3 regions of the Isoptericola sp. NPDC019571 genome follow, and region 3 is predicted to be linked to each of the others. Evidence: riboswitches for the same ligand, from Rfam matches in the RefSeq annotation. Region 3 holds a riboswitch; each other region holds the start of a gene.
What was found. A riboswitch is a leader RNA that binds a small molecule or an ion and turns the genes downstream of it on or off. The one in region 3 is predicted to bind S-adenosylmethionine.
Positions count from the first base shown of each region.

Region 1: another riboswitch for S-adenosylmethionine. It lies ahead of ACH443_RS01185 (aminotransferase class V-fold PLP-dependent enzyme); the one in region 3 lies ahead of ACH443_RS10815 (ABC transporter substrate-binding protein).
Region 2: another riboswitch for S-adenosylmethionine. It lies ahead of ACH443_RS06305 (hypothetical protein); the one in region 3 lies ahead of ACH443_RS10815 (ABC transporter substrate-binding protein).

Region 1 covers NZ_JBIRXZ010000001.1:252,056-258,630, reverse strand. The annotation lists gene ACH443_RS01215 (peptide MFS transporter) at 1-94, opposite strand, end outside; gene ACH443_RS01210 (GNAT family N-acetyltransferase) at 228-800, opposite strand; gene ACH443_RS01205 (amidase) at 887-2,365, shown strand; gene ACH443_RS01200 (MerR family transcriptional regulator) at 2,366-2,773, opposite strand; gene ACH443_RS01195 (NAD(P)-dependent oxidoreductase) at 2,823-3,719, shown strand; gene ACH443_RS01190 (CsbD family protein) at 3,830-4,003, shown strand; gene ACH443_RS01185 (aminotransferase class V-fold PLP-dependent enzyme) at 4,077-5,519, opposite strand; SAM riboswitch class IV at 5,554-5,670, opposite strand; gene ACH443_RS01180 (rhodanese-like domain-containing protein) at 5,974-6,465, shown strand; gene ACH443_RS01175 (O-succinylhomoserine sulfhydrylase) at 6,462-6,575, shown strand, end outside.
Region 2 covers NZ_JBIRXZ010000003.1:108,417-114,991, reverse strand. The annotation lists gene mobF (MobF family relaxase) at 1-778, opposite strand, end outside; SAM riboswitch class IV at 1,523-1,641, shown strand; gene ACH443_RS06305 (hypothetical protein) at 1,650-2,375, shown strand; gene ACH443_RS06300 (hypothetical protein) at 2,672-4,825, shown strand; gene ACH443_RS06295 (carbohydrate ABC transporter permease) at 5,200-6,084, opposite strand; gene ACH443_RS06290 (carbohydrate ABC transporter permease) at 6,081-6,575, opposite strand, start outside.
Region 3 covers NZ_JBIRXZ010000005.1:130,345-136,919, reverse strand. The annotation lists gene ACH443_RS10830 (dipeptide ABC transporter ATP-binding protein) at 1-514, opposite strand, end outside; gene ACH443_RS10825 (ABC transporter permease) at 511-1,425, opposite strand; gene ACH443_RS10820 (ABC transporter permease) at 1,422-2,414, opposite strand; gene ACH443_RS10815 (ABC transporter substrate-binding protein) at 2,416-4,077, opposite strand; SAM riboswitch class IV at 4,156-4,269, opposite strand; gene ACH443_RS10810 (DUF4395 domain-containing protein) at 4,418-4,894, opposite strand; gene ACH443_RS10805 (TlpA family protein disulfide reductase) at 4,926-5,360, opposite strand; gene ACH443_RS10800 (LLM class flavin-dependent oxidoreductase) at 5,457-6,575, opposite strand, start outside.

The sequences.
Region 1 (6,575 bases), on a different contig from region 3:
GCGTGGCCAGGCCGCGCGGGTGGCCGAAGAACGACCTGTCGTGCGGCTCGCGCTCGGGTGTCGGTTCGACGGCGGCGGCGTCCTCGGTGGTCACGGGCTCTCCAGGGTTCGGGGACAGGTCTGGCCGCGAGCCGGCCACGTCACGCCTGGCCCGGGCCGGCCGTCGACCCTACCTGTCGTGCTCCCGCCAGGGTCTCACCGCCCGGCCGGTGGGACCCGTCGAACCGTCAGGCCGCCGCGAGCCGGCGCCGCAACCCGTCGCGGACGTCCGGCCACTCGTCGTCGACGATCGAGAAGTACGCGGTGTCCCCCACCGTGCCGTCGGCGGCGACGCGGTGCTTGCGCAGCACGCCCTCGGGCTTCGCGCCGAGGCGCTGGATGGCCGCGCACGAGCGCGTGTTGCGCGAGTCGGCGCGCAGCGCGACGCGGCGCATCCCCCACTCCTCGAACGCGTGCCGCAGCAGCAGGAGCTTGCACGCGGGGTTGGTCGTGCCGCCCCACCAGTCGCGCCCGTAGAACGTGGTGCCGATCTCCACGCGGCGCGGCCCGGGGGCCAGCTCGTAGAAGCGCGTGGACCCGCGGACCGCGCCGTCGTCGCCCACGACGGCGAACGCCATCGTGCCGGGCGTGGCGACCCCGGCGTCGATCCACGCCTCGAGGTCCGCGACGGTCGTCGGGACGGGCGAGGTCATGCCGAACCAGAGGTCGGCGTCGACGAGGGGGAGCAGCGCCGCGGCGTGCTGCGGGCCGAGGGGCTCCAGGCGCACGCCGTGGCCGGCGAGGACGAGGTCGTGGGTCACGCACCCATCCTCGCCGACCCTGCACCTGTGCACGTTCTCGCGCCGCATGCCGAGCACATCTGCATGCTCGGCGCAGGATGGGGGTCATGGACGACGCCCTGCACGAGATGACCGCCGCCCGGCTGCGTGACCTGCTGCGCGCGGGCGAGCTCACGCCGACCGAGGTGGCCGACCACTTCCTGGCCCGGATCGAGCGCGCCAACCCCGCCCTGGGGGCCTTCGTCAGCGTCACCCCCGAGGCGGCGCGCGAGCGGGCGGCGCGCCTCGAGCGCGACGGCGCGGAGGCCCGGGGCGTGCTGTGGGGGCTGCCCGGCGGGGACAAGGACCTGTGGCTGCGGGCCGGCGTGCCCGCCGGGTTCGGCTCCCGCGCCTTCGCCGGCGACGACGCCGTGGTGGTTCCGGTGAGCGACGAGATCGTCGACGTCCTCGACGCCGCCGGCATGGTGAGCCTCGGCCGCACGACGGCGCCCGAGCTCGGCTTCCCCGCGTACACGGAGCCGCTGGCCGGGCCGGTGGCGCGCAATCCGTGGGACCCGGCTCTCGGGGCGGGCGGGTCGAGCGGCGGCGCCGCCGTCGCCGTCGCCGCGGGCCTGCTGCCGTGCGCGCCCGGGTCGGACGGCGGCGGTTCGGTGCGCATCCCCGCCGCGGCGTGCGGCGTCGTCGGGCTCAAGCCGAGCCGCGGCCTCGTCCCCGCGGGGTCGGGGCAGGAGTCGCTCGGCGGTCTGGTCGTGGACGGGCCTCTCGCCCGCACCACGGAGGACACCGCGCTGCTGCTCGAGGGGATGCTCACCCGGACGCCCGACGGGCGGGTGGCGCACCCGCTGACGCTGCGCGCGCCGTCGGCCCGGGCCGGGGAGTACCTGGCCGCGGCCCGCCGCGGCGAGGTGGCGGGAGTGGGCGGCGAGGACGTGCGGGGCCGCTTCCGGATCGCCGTCACGACCGACTCCGCCTGGGACGACTTCTACGCGATCTCGACGTCGGACGAGGCGCGCGCCGCGCTCGACACCGGCGTGGCGACGCTCACCGGGCTCGGGCACGAGGTGGACGGCCTGTCCCTCGAACCCGACCCGACGTACGGCCCCGCGTTCCGCACCCTGTGGATGGCGGGCGCGTCCGCGGTGCCGATCGACGACCCCGCACGCCTCGACCGCCTCGAGCCGCTCACCCGGTGGCTCGTCGGCCGCGGCCGCCAGGTGCCCGCCCGCGAGCTCGCCGAGGCGTTGCGCGCCCTCACCGCCTTCGAGCGCCGGCTGGTCGCGCAGGTGTCGCGGTTCGACGCCGTCGTCACCCCCGCCCTCGCGATGACGCCCCGCCCGCTCGGCTGGTTCGACCCCGAGGACCCCGAGCGCAACTTCGAGCAGCAGTGCCAGTACACGCCGTGGACGTCGATGCTCAACGTGGCCGGCCTGCCCGCGATCACCGTGCCCACGCGGTGGACCGACGACGGGCTGCCGATGGGCGTGCAGCTGATCGGGCGGCCGGGCGGGGAGACGACGCTCCTCGCCCTCGCCGCACAGCTCGAGGACCGGCTGCGCTGGGCGGACCGGCACCCGCCGGCCTGGTGATCAGGCGGGAACCCGCTCCGCCGTCGCGCCGTCGAGGGGCGGGTAGCTCTCGCCGCCCACCCGCTCCGCCGCCGCGATGTACCCGGCCAGGGCCGAGCGCGAGCGGGCGAGCCTCGCCATCTGGTCCTCCAGGCGCCGCAGGCGGGAGCGCATCGCGGTCAGGAGCTCGACACAGCCGGGCAGCTGCGGCTCCTCGCCGACCGCGCACGGCAGCACGGAGGCGATGTCCTCGGACGACAGGCCCGCGTCGAGCAGGTGCCGGATCTGCCGCACCCGCAGCACGGCCCCCTCGTCGAACTCGCGGTAGCCGTTCGAGCGCCGGGCGACGTCCAGCAGGCCCTGGGCCTCGTAGTAGCGCAGCTGGTGCGTCCGCACGCCCGTGCGGCGGCTCAGCTCCCCGATCCGCATCCCGCTCCCCCTTGACCTTCACACCGGTATGAACGTCGACGATGCTGCCATGGTCACCAGAACCCACAAGCCGTCGTCCCCCGTCCCCGTCTCCGTCGTCGGTCTCGGCCTCATGGGCCGCGCGCTCGCCGGCGCGTTCCTCAGGGCCGGGCACCCCACCACCGTGTGGAACCGCACCCCCGCCAAGGCCGACGCGCTGGTGGCGGACGGCGCGCACCTGGCGCCCTCGGCGGCCGCGGCGCTCCGCCCCGACGGCCTGACGGTCGTCTGCCTCACCGACGACGACGCCGTGCGCGAGCTGATCGGCCAGGACGGCGTCGACGTCGCCGGCGCCACGCTGGTCAACCTCACGTCCAGCAGCTCCTCGCAGGCCAGGGAGACCGCCCGGTGGACCGCCCGACGCGGCGCGCGCTACCTCGACGGCGCGATCATGGCCGTGCCCTCCGCGATCGGGACGGCGGACGCGGTCGTCCTGCACAGCGGGCCCCGGACCGACTTCGACGCGCACGCGGCCACGCTCGCGGCGCTCGGCACCGTCACCCACCTCGGCGAGGACCCCGGGCTGGCGTCCCTCTACGACGCGGCCGGCCTCACGATGATGTGGAGCGTCCTCGACGCGTGGCTGCACGGCACCGCCATGCTCCGGACGGCCGGGGTGGACGCCGCCGCCTTCGCGCCGTTCGCCCGGCAGATCGCGGAGGGCGTGGCCGCGTGGCTGCCCGGTTACGCGGAGCAGGTCGACCGCGGCCGGTTCCCGGCCGAGGCCTCGGCCCTCGAGACGGACGCGCGTGCGATGGCGCACCTCGTCGAGGAGAGCGAGGCGCTGGGCGTGAGCACCGAGCTGCCGAGACTGCTCAAGGCCGTGGCCGACCGTGGCGTCGCCGCGGGCCACGGTCACGAGCAGTACCCGGTGCTGATCGAGGAGTTCGGCCGCCCGACGCCCTGACCTGCCGGTCGCCGGCCGGAGGACCACGGCCTGAGACGTCGGCGTGCGAGCCGGCGGGCACGCGCCTACGGTCGGTCTTCGAGGTCGTTCGTCTGACGGAAGGAGCCCCGATGGGACTGGGAGACAAGGCCAAGCACCTGGCGGAAGAGGCCGAAGGCAAGGCCAAGGAGGCCACGGGCAAGCTCACCGACGACGAGAGCAAAGAGGCCGAGGGCAAGGCCCAGCAGGCCAGCGCGAACCTCAAGCAGGCGGGCGACGACGTCAAGGACGCGTTCAAGGGCTGACCCGCTGACACGACGGGGCGCCACCGCACGGTGGCGCCCCGTCGTCATGTCCGCCCGGGGCGGGACCGACGGCTCAGAGGTCGTCGGGCAGGCAGCCGAAGGCCTCGTCGGCGCCCAGCGCGGCGGTGGCGAGCAGCCCCTCGAGGCCGGAGCCCTCGGGCACGGGGCGAGGGTCGTCGACGACGACCCACAGCCCGTCCACGACGTCGTACCGCGCCTGCGGCCCCTCGGTCACGAGCGAGCGGACGGCGGCGACGAGCCGCTCGACCTCCTCGCCCGCCGTGCCGAGGCCCACCGACGCGCGGACGGCCCCGGCATCGAACCCGAGGCGGCCGAGCAGCGGGTGGGCGCAGAACCGGCCGTCGCGCACCCCGATGCCGTGCTCGGCGGACAGGTACGCGGCGACGAGGCCCGGGTCGTACCCGGAGACCGTGAACGTCACGACCCCCACCGGGTCGACGGCGTCGTCCCACACGTGCACGACCTCGACGCGCTCGACCTCGCCCAGCCCGTCCACGAGGCGGCGCCGCAGGGCGTCCTCGTGCTCGCCGGCGACCCACGGGTCGAGCGCGGCGAGCTCGTCGCACGCGGCCGCGAGCGCCACCGCGCCCACGACGTTGGGCGAGCCGGCCTCGTGCCGGGCGGGGCCCTCGTGCCACTCGGTGGTGGTGGTGCGGACCCGGCGCACGGCGCCGCCGCCGGCGAGGTACGGGGTGCCGGCGTCGAGCCAGTCGCGGCGTCCGACCAGGGCGCCCGCGCCGAAGGGCGCGTACGTCTTGTGGCCCGAGAAGGCGACGTAGTCGACGCCCGTCTCCGCGAGCGAGAAGCGGCGGTGCGGCACCAGCTGGGCGCCGTCGAGCACGACGCGCGCGCCCGCGCCGTGCGCCGCGGCGACGACGTCGGCCACGGGCAGCGCCTCGCCGGTCACGTTCGACGCGCCGGTGAGCGCCAGCAGGGCGTAGGGGCGGCCCGCCGCGGCGGCGGAGCTCAGCTCCTCCTCGATCTCCGCGAGGGTGGCGGACACGGACGGCCCGCCGGTGACGACGGTCGCGTCGGTGACGCGCTGCCAGGGCAGCAGGTTGGCGTGGTGCTCGATGTCGAGCACGAGGACGCGGCCCGGCTCGCCGGTGGCCGGGTCGGCGGGCACGCAGCCCGCGAGCAGGTTGAGCGAGTCCGTGGTGTTGCGGGTGACGATCGTGAGGTCGTCCTCGCGGGCGCCGACGAACGCGCCGATCGTGCGGCGCGCCGTCTCGTACAGGGCGGTCGAGACCTGGGACAGGTAGCCGGCGCCGCGGTGCACGCTGGCGTACAGCGGCAGCACGCGCGCGACCCGGTCCGCCACGGCCTGCAGGGCCGGCGCCGACGCCGCGACGTCGAGGTTGGCGTACGGCACCTGGCGGCCGTCGACGAGCGGCACGAGCGTGTCGCCGCCGACGACGGGCAGCACGGGGGCGACGTCGTGCACGGCGGCGGCGCGCGCGGCGGGCACCGCAGGCGCAGTGGTGAGCGTGGTCATGCGTGGTCCTCCTCGGTCGTGCCGGGGAGGTGGCTCCCCGCGCTTGCCCGCACGCCGGACGGCGCGGGGCCAGGTCGTCACCCGGGGCACCCCGCCGCGAGAGGAGGGTTGCCGGCCAGCGAGCCGGGGCTTCGCGCTGGCGCTCTTGACCTGCCGCCCATCGTGCGTGCGCGGCACCTCGCGGTCAAGCGGATCCGGCGTCCTTCTCACGATGCGGTCGAGGGTGGCCACCTCGGGTTCGGCGTCGCCGGCGCGCGACCCCGGGGGACGCGCGGCGTTCGCGTCGCGAGACGGGGTGACCAGCACGCGGACGGCGGGCGTACGATCGCCACGACCATCCCGAGCGGCCGAGTGACGTGGCACGTCGACGCCGCAGCAACCCGCGGGCCGGTCGTCGGCGACGGCGGCCGTACCGGACGAGGGTGCTACCGCCACGACCGATGGGAGGACTGCGATGAGCACCCAGATCGATCCCCGCCCCGCCGAGGGCTACGCCGGCGACCTCACCCCGCAGCAGGCGTGGGACCTGCTCGCCGGCGACCCCGACGCCGTCCTCGTGGACGTGCGCACCGAGGGCGAGTGGCGCGCGATCGGCGTGCCGGACACCGCCACCGCCGGCAAGGCCCCCCTCTTCGTCGAGTGGGTGCAGGCGGGCGGTCGCCCCAACGCCGGCTTCCTCGCCGAGCTGGCCGCCGCGGGCGTGACCGCCGACAGCCCGATCGTCTTCCTGTGCCGCTCCGGTCAGCGCTCGATCGGCGCGGCGCGCCTCGCGACGGCGTCCGGCCTGGGCCCGGCGTACAACGTGCTCGAGGGGTTCGAGGGCGGCCCCGGCTTCGACGGCGTCCGCGACCGCGAGGGCTGGAAGGTGCGCGGCCTGCCGTGGGGCGCGTTCGACGACGCCGCCGCGACGCGGGCAGCCCAGCAGGACTCGGAGCAGGCCCGATGAGCGACGCGCAGGTCCCGACCGGCCCCGGCGCCGACCCCACGACCTTCGGCGGCTCGCGCCCGCTGCCCGCCACGGTCCGGCCCGCGACGCTCGCCGTGCGCGGCGGGCAC
Region 2 (6,575 bases), on a different contig from region 3:
TGAGCCGGTCGGCAAGAACGGCGTTGTAGTGCTCCGACAGCGCGACGACCGCGTGGTGCAGGGCGCGCGAGTCCAGCGTGCGCCACTGGCCGTCGTGAGCGGCCTTGACCTTGTTCGAGATCACCAGGTGCGTGTGCAGTTGCGGGTCGTTCGCCCGCGAGTCCCAGTGGTCGTATGCCGTCGCCGCCACCCCCACCACGGGGACCTGCGCCACTCCCCCATGCCCCGTGCGCGTGGCCGCGACCTCCCGCTCGAGGAAGTCCAGCACCTGGCCGACCGCGTCGTGGTGCGCCGCGACGATCAGCTCCTGCGTCGTCGCGTCCGCCAACCCCCACAGCACCGACACCGACTTCGGCACCGAGAACGTCAGATCGAACCCTGCCGTCGCCGTCTGGCTGCCGCGCGCCGCCTCCTGCACTCGGATCCGCGCCACCTCGGCGTCGAACTCCGCCGCCGGCAGTGACCGGTCGATGCCATGGACCCGACGCGCGGCCCGATCCTTCGCCGTCGGGTACTCGCGGAACGGCCGCCCCAGCGGCTCACCGGAGACCGGGTCCACACCGTGCCCGAGCAGCGCCTGCAGCTGCGCCGGCGTCACCGTCATCCCCGCCTGCAGTGCGCCGTCGCCCAGGTGTTCGACGCCCCTGCCCATCCACACCCCGGGCGGCGTGCCCGCCTCGGTGAAGTACCTCGTGAACGCCGACGCCTGCGGCTCGTGCCCGTCCCCGGTCACGACCGACCGCAGCAGGTAGGCGTACCCCTGCCCAGCCGAGATCACGCGCATCGAGACCGTCACACCTGACAGGTGTGTCCCCGACGCCCCTCGCGGCCCTGAAGGAATTCCGCGCCGGTGGTTCTCTCCCGCTCGTGCTCAGCGCTGGCGGCCAACCCGGCGAGCTTGGGAGCGGCCCCCGGCGCTCCCAAGCAGCGGACGCATCTTCCGATCGGGTGAAATCCGCACGTGAACGCAGGCAGACGAGTTCTTTCGTGCAACGCTCCGGCGTGGGCCAATGGGCCGCTTGTCTGCGTCGGCACCCGTTACCCCAGCGGGACGCAGACACGCACCCGCATTGAACGTTGTAAAGGAGAGCAATGGGCTTCCTCAGCCAACTTTTCGGTGGCGGCGCCGACAGCAACGCCATGGAGATTGCGACAACGATGATCTGCGACTCGTGCGGCCGGGAGGTCCCGGAGGACGACGTGGTGTCGGGCATGTGCTCCGAGTGCTATGCCGATGATGACTCCGGCCCTCGGTACTGCTGCGGAGCGATCTACGAGGACGGCGAGACGACCTGCAAGAGTTGTGGCGAACCGCTGTAGGTATCCACGACCAGCTGTGATTCGGCCCGCCTCGGGTGCCAGACGTGTAGACGTCCGTTCTTAGTGGCCGTCGACGCGTCCTCCGGGACACGGACGGCGATCTCGGCGGCCAGGGTTGCCGAGCCGACGAACACGCACTTCGTCGGCGCCGTGAAGAGCCGACGCGCACGGCTGGAAAGTCCCTGTGCTAGCTTCCTGCCCAGGTCAAGAGCGATCAGCGACACGCCCTCCGCGTGCTGATCCGGCAACCGCGCTACCTCGCGCACGGTGCCTCGGAGGGAAGACCGGCCCGCCGCAGCCGCGCGGTGGGAAGTGCGATGGGAGACACGATGAGTCGCAAGTCCCTGCGCCCCGATGGTCACGTCGAGTGGCGCCCCGATCCCGCGACCGTCTCGCGGGCCACCGGCGCTGGCCGGTATGTCATTTCGGAGGGGCAGCTGTGCACCGCGTGCCTCGTCGGTGACTGGCCGATGAGCATGTTCCGGTTCTCCCAGACCCTGTGCGACGCCTGCCGCGCCCTGGACGGCGAGGTGACCCGTCGCGCAGGACTGGATGAGGGCCCCAGGGCCGGGCGCCTCGTCGGTGGGAGTGGGCGCATCGGCGGTCTGCACGACCCGTACGACTCCGACTGGGAGCCCGTCAGGCAGGCGCTCGCGTACCGGCAGGCGCGGCTGGCGAGCGTGTTCGTACGCGCGCGTGCGCTCGGGATCGTGCGGCTGGAGGAGGGGCTACCGGGAACGGCGCCGCGAGAGCTCGTCGGCTACGACGACCTGCGCGCGTATGCCCTCGTTCCGGACGCGATGCCCGACCGCGTGCGCAGGTACGCCGACTGGCTCCAGGCGCTCGATCCCACCGGCCATGCCGTCCGCGATCGTGCGCTGTCCGACGTCGATTCCCTCGCCGACTGGCTCCGGCGCAGGGAACGATACGTCCGGCGAGCACGAGCCCGCGCCGAGCTGGACCGCACCGCCCGTGTCACCGCACAGGTTCCTCGAGACCTGGCCCGAGCGATTGCCGGAGTCCTCAAGGCGGCAAGGGCAAGGTCGGTCCGGTAGGCCGCGATCCTCGACCAGGCTGGTGCGGCACCGCCGCCACACCTGACCGTCAGGGAGGCCTCCTGCCGGATGGCGGAGTGTGCCCGGCGACTCGTCGCTGTCCGCGGTCCGACGCCCCCACGCGAGGGCTGGCCGACGTCCGTGGTTGTGGCCTGGCGAAGTTCACCCGCCCGCGTGGAGATGCGTGTTCGTCGGTGGCCCTATTCTTCGGCTGCGCCACGGGTTCCCGGAGCGTGCCCTGAGGGCCATCGATGGCCCTGACAGCGGAGGTACTCGTGGGACGTGCAGGACGCATCGTGGCCGCAGCGGTGGTCTCGATGTCGATGGTGGCGGCTTCGACGGCCCCAGCGCTTGCCGACGACGCTTCCGGGCTCCTGACGGTCGTCGTCGACAAGGACTGTTCACAGGTCGCCGCGGACGACTGCGACTTTGTCCGGCCGTGGGTGACGGTCGAGGACGCCGACGGCACGGTTCACGGTTCGGGCTGGCTCTACGACGGCACCTGGTTGCCGTCCGACGGCGTGCAGGCCGAGAACGCGTACTCGGCCGACGGCCTCGAGACTGGCGACTACTTCGTCACGGTCCGCGACGAGGCCGACGACGCCGTGGCCGCAGATCGTGTCCCGGTCACGGTCGGGGACGGGTCCCAGCTGCTGCGGGTGGACTACCAGCCGCAGCCCAGCGCTTCCGTCACCGTCCGTGTGACGGGGATCGACGGTGATGTCTGGGGCATCGGGACAGCGAACCTTGAGGCCTCGGACGGGACGGTACGTGCCGATTACTCGGGGATCTCGTCGGCGGACGTCTACACGTTCCGGACCCGGATGTTCGGGCAGTGGCGCCTCAGGGTCGACGCCAACGCGGGTCGGGTGGGCTACCTGCCGACCTACTATCCCGGCGTCGCCGACGCCGACGCCGCCGAGCTGATCGACATCACGCCGGGAGCGCAGCTCGACCTCTCGTTGGAGGCGCTCCCGGGAGGGCGGATCACCGGCCGGATCGACGGCCCCACGCTCGATCCGCAGTTCGCCCGGGGAGTGACCCTGTACACGACGGACGGGCGGCACGCGTACGACGCGGACGCATGGCCGACCGGGGCAGGGGGCGGCTACGTGATCTCAGCGCGGTCGCTCGACCGCGCCGGGATCGCGCCGGGAAACTACCTCGTGAAGTTCGACGGCGGAGAAGGCTTCGCCTCGAGGTTCTACGACGGTGCCGGCGGGTCGCTCGGCATGAACGGCGCCACGCCGGTGGCCCTCGTCGGCGGCGAGATCACCGAGAACGTCGACGTCACGCTCACGGCATGCGGCTCGATCTCGGGCCGGGTGACCGGGCTCGACGGATGGCCCCAGATGAGGCTGTGGGGCATCTCGGCGACGAACCTCGACGACGACTCGTCGAGCCGGTCAAGCTCGCGCGACGAAGACGGCACGTTCGAGATCACCGGACTTGCTCCCGGGAGGTACTCGGTGTCCGCCGAGGGCTTCAGCTACGACCCCAAGATCTCGGCCACCTACTACCACGGCGGGGACACGACGTCCGGGAAGTCCGTCACCGTCCAAGACTGCGACTCGACCGTCACGGGCGCTGACATCGCCGTGACCATGACGAACACCGTACGGCCGACCCTCTCCGGTTCGCCGACGGTCGGCACCGCCGTCAGCGTCAAGCCGGGGACGTGGAACGTCCCGCACGCCACGTACTCTTACGCCTGGCTCCGGGACGGCGCGGCGATCCCAGGTGCCACCTCGTCGTCCTATCGGCCGATCGCGGCCGATGCCGGCCATCAGCTCTCGGCCAGGATCACGGCGCGACACACCGGCTACCGCGACGCCACCTCGACGACCACTGCCGCCAAGGTGCTGCCCGGCCCGGCGCCCCGCGCGACGAGCGCGCCGACCTTCGGCGGCAGCACGAAGGTCGGGTCGCTCCTGACCGCCACCCCAGGCAAGTGGTCGACGAGCGGCATCACCCTGCGATACCAGTGGCTCCGGTCCGGGAAGTCCATCGCAGGGGCGACCGCGTCGAGCTACCGGATCACCACCTCGGACGTCGGCGCACGCCTGAGTGTGAGAGTCACCGCGACCAAGTCCGGATACACCAGCGCCTCGGCGACCACGGCCTCAACCACGGTCGTGCCGAAGGTCAAGCCGACCGTCACCGGAACACCGGCGGCCAAGACGATCCGCCGCACGACGGCGCCGAAGGTGGCCGTCACCGTCAAGGCCACCGGCGTCAGTGCACCCGTCGGCACCGTCACCGTCAAGGTCGGCACGACGACCAAGAAGGTGTCGCTCACCGCGTCGAACAAGGGCAAGCTCGCCGTCTCCCTGCCCAAGAAGCGTGGCCCTCGGACGTACCCCGTCGTGGTGTCGTTCACCCCCTCGTCGACGGCCGCGAGGTACCTGACCGCAGCCAGCGCCAGGGCTCACTCGATCAAGGTCCTCTGAGACCAGCGCGGAATGGCCGACCCAGACTCGACGGCGTGACAAGAGATTCGGTCTCGGGCCGTCACCATGGAATCGCCCAGCCGCCGAAGACGCGCCGCAGGTCCGGGTCGCTCGGCTGGCGGACCGACGCGGCGGGCGCATCGGGACTGCCAGTTGAGCAACGGCAGGCGTCGGTGCGCCTGACAACCTCGGAGGAGTCCACGATGCCGCCCACCCGGCAGGATGCGACACGCGACGAGGCGCGGCACGAGGTTGGCGACCACGTGGTCGACAGAGCAGTGCATAGCCCGCGATCGTGCAGCGGGTGATGATGACGTCGCCCGCCGAGGCGAGGGACGAAGCGGCGTACGTCGCAGGGTCCCGAGATGCTCAGCTCACTTGACCGCGCCGGAGGTGATGCCCGAGATGATCTTGCGCTGCGCGATGATGAAGACGACGAGCAGCGGCAGGCTCATGAGGATCACGTAGGCGAAGATCAGGTGCCAGTTGTCGAGATAGAGCCCGGCGCTGGCGACCTGGAAGAGGTTGAGCGGCAGGGTGTCGAGCCGCCCGCCGACGACGAAGAACGCGTAGAAGACGTCGTTCCACACGTACAGGCAGATCAGGATCGTGGCGGTGGAGAGCACGGGCACCAGCAGCGGCAGGATGATCGTGCCGAAGACGCGCAGCGGCCGGGCGCCGTCGACGCGGGCGGCCTCCTCGAGCTCGTGCGGGATGGTCCGCACGAAGCCGGTGACGAAGAAGATCACCGTCGACATGTACATGCCCATGTAGACGCCGATCATGCCGATCGCGGTGCCGGCGAGGCCGAGCTGGCGCAGCAGCAGCACGATGGTGACGACTGCCGGGGGCAGCACGATGCCGCTGATCGCCAGGGCGTAGAGCACGGCGTAGCCGCGGGTGGTGCGCCGGGCCAGCACCCAGGACGCGAGCGAGCCCAGCACGAGCACGCCGATCACGGCGGGCACCATGACCAGGAGGCTGCCGAAGAAGCCCGCGGGCACGCGCCCCTGGTCCCAGACGGCGGCGAAGTTCTCCAGGTACTGCCACGTGGAGGGCAGGGACAGGTTGGGGTTGAGCGCCTCGGCCTGGGTCTTGCCCGCGGTGACGACGACGATCCAGAGCGGCATGCCGATCAGCAGGACGACGGCGAGCAGCGCCGCGACGGGCTGCACCCGGCGCCAGGTGCCGGTCCGCCCGCCGGCCGGTCGTCGGACGGCGCAGGTGCGGGTGATCGGGTGAGCGGTCTGCGTGGTCACAGGACTTCCTCCCGCTTGCGAAGGGTGCGGATGACGGGGAACGCGAGGGCGACGACCACCACGAACAGCACGAGGCTCATCGTCGTGGCCTGCGCGAACAGCCCCTGCCCGAAGGTCCGGAAGATGAAGATGTTGAGCAGCTCGGTGGTCCGGGCCGGTCCGCCACCGGTCGTGGCCTGGACGATGTCGAAGCCGTTCATCGACCCGAGCAGCGCGGTGGCGACGTTGAAGGTGATGGCCGGCGCCAGCAGGGGGAACCGGACGTCGCGGAACGTGCGCCACGCGGAGGCGCCGTCGAGGCGCGCGGCCTCGAGCACGTCCTCGTTGATGGTCTTCAGGCCCGCCAGGTAGATGAGCATCGACAGGCCCATCCACTTCCAGGAGTGGATCACCGCGACGACGACGAGCGTCCAGGTGGTGCTCCCCAGCCACGGGATGGTGACGTCCGTGCCGAGCACGGTGCTGAGGATCCCGTTGACCGCGCCGTCCGG
Region 3 (6,575 bases):
TGAGCACGCGCTGCCGCAGCCCGCCCGAGAGCTGGTGCGGGTACTGGCGGGCCCGCGCCGCGGGGTCGTCCACGCCGGCCTGGCGCAGCAGCTCGACGGCCCGGACCCTGGCGTCGGCGCGGCGCACCAGCCCGTGGACGACGAGCACCTCGGCGACCTGGTCGCCGACGCGCACCACGGGGTTGAGGGAGACGGTCGGATCCTGGGGCACCAGGCCGACGTGCCGACCACGGACGTCCTGCCACTCCTTCTCGGTGAGGCCGGACAGGTCGCGGCCGTCGAGCCGGAGGCGGCCTGCGGTCACCTCGCCGCCCCGTGGCAGCAGGTGCAGCGCGGCGTGCGCCGTCGTGCTCTTGCCCGAGCCCGACTCGCCGACGAGCGCCACGACCTCTCCGGCCCCGACCCGCAGGTCCACGCCGCGCACGGCCGGTCGATGCCCGCCGTCGGCGGTCCGGTAGGCCACCTCGAGTCCGCTGATCTCCAGCACCGGGGTACTCGCCGTCGTGCGTGTCACTGGTCCTCTCCCGTCTTCTCCAGGGCCCGCGACACCCTGTTGGCGGCGAGCACGACGGCCACGATGACGAGACCCGGCAGGGTGGTGAGCCACCAGGCGGTGGCGAGGTAGTCGCGCCCACCGGAGACGAGCGCGCCCCACTCGGGCGCGGGCGGCGGGGTGCCGTAGCCGAGGAAGCTCAGCGCCGACACGGCCAGCACGGCGGTCCCGAGGTCGAGGGCGACGAGCGCCAGCACCGGGCCGGAGGAGTTGGGCAGCACGTGCCGCCCGAGCACGGCCGGCCACCGCAGGCCGGACGCGCGGGCCGCCTCCACGTAGACGGAGGTCGACACGCGCAGCACCTCGGCCCGCATCACGCGGGCGAACGTCGCCACCGAGCCGATGCCGACCGCGATCGCGACCTTGACCGGACCGAAGCCGAGCGCCGTGATGATCGCCAGGGAGAGCAGGATGCTCGGGATCGCCAGCAGCACGTCGACGAGCCGGCCGACCACGTCGTCCACCCAGCCGCGCAGGAACCCCGCGAGCAGGCCGAGGAGCGAGCCGAGGACGAGGCCGACGGCCACCGCGAGCGCCGTCGTGCGCAGGGTCAGCGACGCCCCGTGCACCGCGCGGGCGTACACGTCGCGGCCCAGGTGGTCCGTGCCGAACCAGTGCGCGCCCGACGGTGGCTGGAGCCGGTCGGCGGGGACGCCGACCAGCGGGTCCTGGGCGGTGAACACCTGCGGTGCCACGGCCCAGGCGGCCACGAGGAGCAGGACGGCGACCGCGACGAGCAGGCCCGGCCGCCGCAGCACGTGGCGTGCGCCGCGCAGGGTGCGCCGGGCACCGCCGTGCCGGGCAGGCGTCGCCGCGGGATCCGGCGCCGACGCGTCGGTCACGACGGGGCGGGTGAGGGTCTGCAGCGTCATGCGGTCACCGCCGTGGCTCGCCGGGACGCAGCCCGCCGGGAGGCGGCCCGCGGTGTCCGGAGCTGGATCCGGGGGTCGAGCACGGGGTAGACGAGGTCGACCACCAGGGTCACGACGACGAAGACGAGCGCGGAGAACACCACGATCGCGAGGACCACGGGCACGTCCTGCTGGTTGACCGACTGCACCGTGAGCCGCCCGAGCCCCTGCCGCGAGAACACGGTCTCAGTCACGACGGCGCCGCCGAGCAGGCCACCCACCATGACGCCGAGAACGGTGAACGCCGGGATGGCGGCGTTGCGCAGGGCGTGCGCGAGATGCACCCGGGCGCGGCTCGCGCCCTTCGCCCACGCCGTCTCGACGTAGGGCTCGCCGAGCGTGCCGCGCAGGGAGCGGGACAGGATCTGCGCGAGCTGCGCCCCGGCCGGGACGGCCAGCGTGATCGTGGGCAGCACCAGGCTGACGGCGCCCTCGTTGCCGATCGCCGGGAACACCGGCAGCCGGAACGAGAACCACTGCAGCAGCACCAGGCCCACGAAGAACGTGGGCAGGGCGACGCCGAGCGGCGGCAGCGCGGACAGCGCCTGGCGCAGGAACCGGGCCCGCGGGAGGACGCTGGCCACCGCGACCGCCGTCCCGCCGAGGACGGCGACAAGGAGCGCCGCACCGGTGAGCCTGAGCGTCTCGGGCAGCGCCTGCGCGACGAGGGCCGTCGCGGAGGCGCCGCTCACGTACGAGGCGCCGAAGTCGCCGGCCAGCGCGCCGAGGAGCGCGTCGCCGTACTGCACGAGGATCGGGCGGTCGAGCCCGTGCTCCGCGCGCAGCGCGGCGAGCTGGGCCGGGTCGACCTGGCTCACCTCGCCGCCCCCGGACGCGACCAGCGCGGCCGGGTCGCTCGGCAGCAGGTACAGGACGAAGAACGCGACGGTGAAGGCCGCCCAGAGGACGAACACCCCCTGCCCGGCCCGTCGCAGCACGTAGCGGGTCATCTCACTCTCCCGCGCCGTCGGTCACCCAGGCGTCGTAGAAGTCGAGCCGCGAGGAGGCCTCGAAGGTCAGCCCCTGCACGCGGTCGGCCGCCGCGATCGTGGTGGACAGCTCGTAGACCGGGATGGCGTGACCACGCTCCAGCAGCAGCCTCGACGCCTCGGAGACCAGCGTCCGGCGCTCCTCGGGGTCGGTGGCGGCGGCCGAGTCGTCGAGCAGCTCGTCGACCTCCTCCGGGTCGCGCTGGTTCACGTTGCGCGCGTTCGCCGAGAAGATCGTGCGCAGCACGTCGGCGTCCGACCGGGTGAGGTTGTAGTAGTCGAAGTCGAAGTCGCCGGCGGCGGTGGCCGCCTCCTTCTCGGCCACCGTGACGTGCTTGAGCTGCAGGTCGACCCCGATCTGCCGGAGCTGCTGCTGCACGAGCTCGAGCGCGCCGGGCTCCTGCCAGAACGTCACCGTGGTGGAGAGCCTCCGACCGTCCTTCTCGCGGATGCCGTCGGCGCCCACGACCCAGCCCGCGTCGTCCAGGACCTTCGTCGCACCCTCGGGGTCGTACGCGAGCAGGTCGTCCGCACCCTCGAACAGCGGCGTCGAACGGGACAGCACACCGGTGGCCGGCTGGTCCTGCGGGGTCAGCACGGTGTCCACGATCTGCTGGCGGTCGATCCCCTTGACGAGCGCGGTGCGCACGGCCTCGTCGGCGGCCAGCGGGCTGGACTCGTTGGGGAACAGGTTGAACACGACGCCCGGGTTCGCGCGGTAGGACAGCCAGAACCCGTTGCCGTCGAACTGCGGCAGGTCGACGGCGTTCAGCGCGGCGGTCGCGTCGATCTGTCCCGACTGCAGGGATCCGGAGCGCACACCCGCCTCGGGGATGACCTTCAGGGTCACCGTGTCGAGGTACGCCTCGCCCGTGTGGCTGCTGGCCTCCGACCCCCAGTCGTAGCCCGCGACCTTCTCCAGCACGATCTCCTGGTCCGGGGTGTAGGACTTCACGGCGAACGGCCCGGAGCCGACGTACTTCCCGGCGCAGCGGTCCTCGGTCGAGAGGGTCGCCGAGTCGGGCGAGAGCAGGCCGAGGGAGAACGTCGACGTCGCCTGGAGGAACTGCGCGCTCGGCTCGTCGAAGTCGACGGTCACGGTGTGCTCGTCCACGACGGTGGTGCCCGCGTAGCCGACGAGGTACTGGGAGCCGAGGGACGCCACGGCACCCAGGTCGACGATCGCGTCGAAGTTGGTCTTCACCGCGGCGGCGTCGATCGGCGTGCCGTCGGCGAACGTGGCGTCGTCGCGCAGGTGGAACGTGTAGCTGGAGGCGTCGTCGTTCACCTCCCAGCTCTCCGCGAGCCAGGGCAGGATCTCGCCGGACTCCGGGTCCTGGGCGGTGAGCGACGCGACGGTCTGACGGGCGGCCGCGATCGCGTCGTTGTTGCCGACCTGCTGCGGGTCGACGCAGTGCGAGTCCACCGTGATGGCGAACGTCAGGTCGCCGCCGGCGACGGGCTCGCCGCCCGCGTCGGTGCCGGTGCCCGCGGCGTCGGCGCCCGTCGAGCAGGCGCTGAGCAGGAGGCCGGCGGCCGAGACGGTGGCGGCGAGCCCGACGACGCAGCGTCGCGGGGTGCGCCTGGGGTCCTGGGTGCGCGGTGCGCGCGGGGTGGTGGTCATCGCGTGGTGTTCCTCGTGGTCATGGCGGGTCGCCCACCCCCGCGCCGGCACGGGCCGGGGCGCGGTCATGGACGACCGGAGCCGTGCTTACCCGGCCGCGGGCGCGGCGGGGTCAGGTCGTTCCCGGAGCACCCCGTCACGTCGAAGGGTTGCTGGCCAGCGAGCCGGGCCTGGGTGCTGGCGCTCGTCACCTGGGCGGCAGGGAAGCCGCCGCGGCCTCCCGAGTCAAGGGTCGGGCGGGTCGTCTCACATCACGGACGCGGGACGGGCGCCGCAGACGCCGAAGGCCCCGCCGTCGGTGACGGCGGGGCCTCGAGGGGTCCGGTGGTGGGCGGCGGCCTCAGCGGGCGGAGGGCCGCAGGCGCGCGCCGAGCAGGTAGAGCTCGCAGCCGAGGCACAGGCCGACGACGGCGTTGAGGCCGGCCGCGACGAACGCGATCCCCGCGGCCCACGGCACCGCGGCCAGCACGCCTGCGAGCCCGAGCACGACGCCGACGCCCGTGACGACGAGGCCGACGAGCTGGGCGAACCGCGGCGGGCGCGGGTCCTCGAGCTCGGCGGGCGGCGCGAGCCGGGGGCGAATGAGGGTCTTGAAGAGCCAGCCCTGCACCGTGCCCTGCGCGCCGCGCACGGCGCCCAGGAGGAACCCGGCGGCCACGACGGCGAGCAGCACGAGGCCGGCGGGGCTCGCCCCGAGGAGCACGACCACGGCGAGCAGCAGCGCCGTGACGGCGGCGCCCACCCGAGGGCCGCGCGGGTCGATGCCGGCCGGGGCCCGCGTGACGGGGGCCTGGCCGGCGGGACGCTCGGAGGTCATCGGTTCTCCTCGGGGACGGGGTTCGGCGGGCTCAGCCGACGGGGACGACGGCGGCCAGGGCCTGGCGCGCCTGAGCGGGCGACATCCCGCCGCTGCTGCGGGCGGCCTGCGCCCCGGTCGCGTCCAGCACCAGCACCGTCGGGGTGGTGAGGACGCCGAGCTCGCGCACGAGGTCGAGATGGTCGTCGACGTCGAGCTCGTGGTGCTCCACGCCGGCCTCGCGCTCGACGAGGCCCTCCAGCACGCGGGCCGTGGCGCGGCACGGGGCGCACACCTCGGCGGACAGCTGGACGAACGTCGCCCGCTCCCCCAGCCGGACCCCGCGGGCCGCCCAGTCCACGACGGGGTCCTGCCGCGCGGGCGTGGTGCGGACGCGCCCCTGGCGGGACCTCCACACCGCGCCGAGGACGACGGTCGCCAGGACGAGCACGGCCAGGATCACCAGCTGGGTGGGCTGGACCGTCACGGTGGCCTCCTCACACGGTCGACGTCGCGGCCATTCTCCCCGGCGCCCACCATCCGGTCGACGGGATGACCGCATGCCGGACACCCCGCCAGGCGGTCAGACGGTCAGCGCCGCGGCACGCGTGCCGTCGTGCACCGCGGGGGCCTGCGCCGCGGTGAGGCCGGCGGCCCGCCGCTCGTCGTCGGGCCCCCAGAGCGTCGTCGTGACCTCGGCGCGCACGACGGGCGCGACCTCGGCCGCGAACCGGCGCAGCACGTCCTCCTGGCGGGACGGCTCCAGCAGGTGGTTCACCGAGACGGACTGCAGCACGTGCCCGAAGGAGCCGTGGTAGTCGAGGATCTTCTCGGCCACCCGCTCGGGCGACCCGACCAGCGCCGGGCCGCGCTCGACGGCGTCCTCGATCGTCTCGAACGCCTGGGCCTTGCCGACGTGCGTCGCGGGGTCGTAGCCGCGCGCCCGCAGCCGCGCGACCTGCCCCTCGTACAGCGGCCGGTACTGCTCGATCGCCTGCTCCGTGGTGTCGGCGAGGAACAGGCCCCCGGAGCCGGCGCCGACGAACCGGAACGCCGGGTCGTGCCCGGCGGCCGCGTACCGCTCGCGGTACCGGTCGATCAGCCGCCCGTAGCTCTCCCGCGGCTGCAGCGCGTTGGCGCTCACGATCGGGTCGCCCCACCGGGCGGCCAGGTCGACGGCGAACTCGCTCGTCGCGGACCCGTGCCAGATGCGGAAGGGCCCGGCGAAGGGTCGCGGCAGTGTGGTGGCGTGCTCCAGCCGGTGGCGGTGGCGGCCTGACCAGGTGACGTCCTCGGACGACAGGAGCAGCCGCAGGAGCTCGTAGTTCTCCTCGAGGTACTCGTACTGCTTCGCGATGTCGAGGCCGAGCAGCGGGTACTGCAGCTCCTCGTTGCCCTTGCCGATGACGATCTCCAGCCGCCCGCGGGAGAGCTGGTCGACGGTCGCCAGGTCCTCCGCCACCCGGATCGGGTCGAGCAGGGACAGCACGGTCACGCCGGTCGACAGCAGGATGCGGCGGGTGCGGGCCGCCACCGCCCCGAGGATCACGGTGGGCGCGGACGACAGCACGTCGCCGGCGTGCCGCTCCCCGACCGCGAACGAGTCGAACCCGAGCTCCTCGGCCAGCACCGCGTGCTCGACGACGCGCGCGAGGCGGTCCGCGGGCGGCACCGCCTCTCCCGTGACGGGATGGGGCGGGTT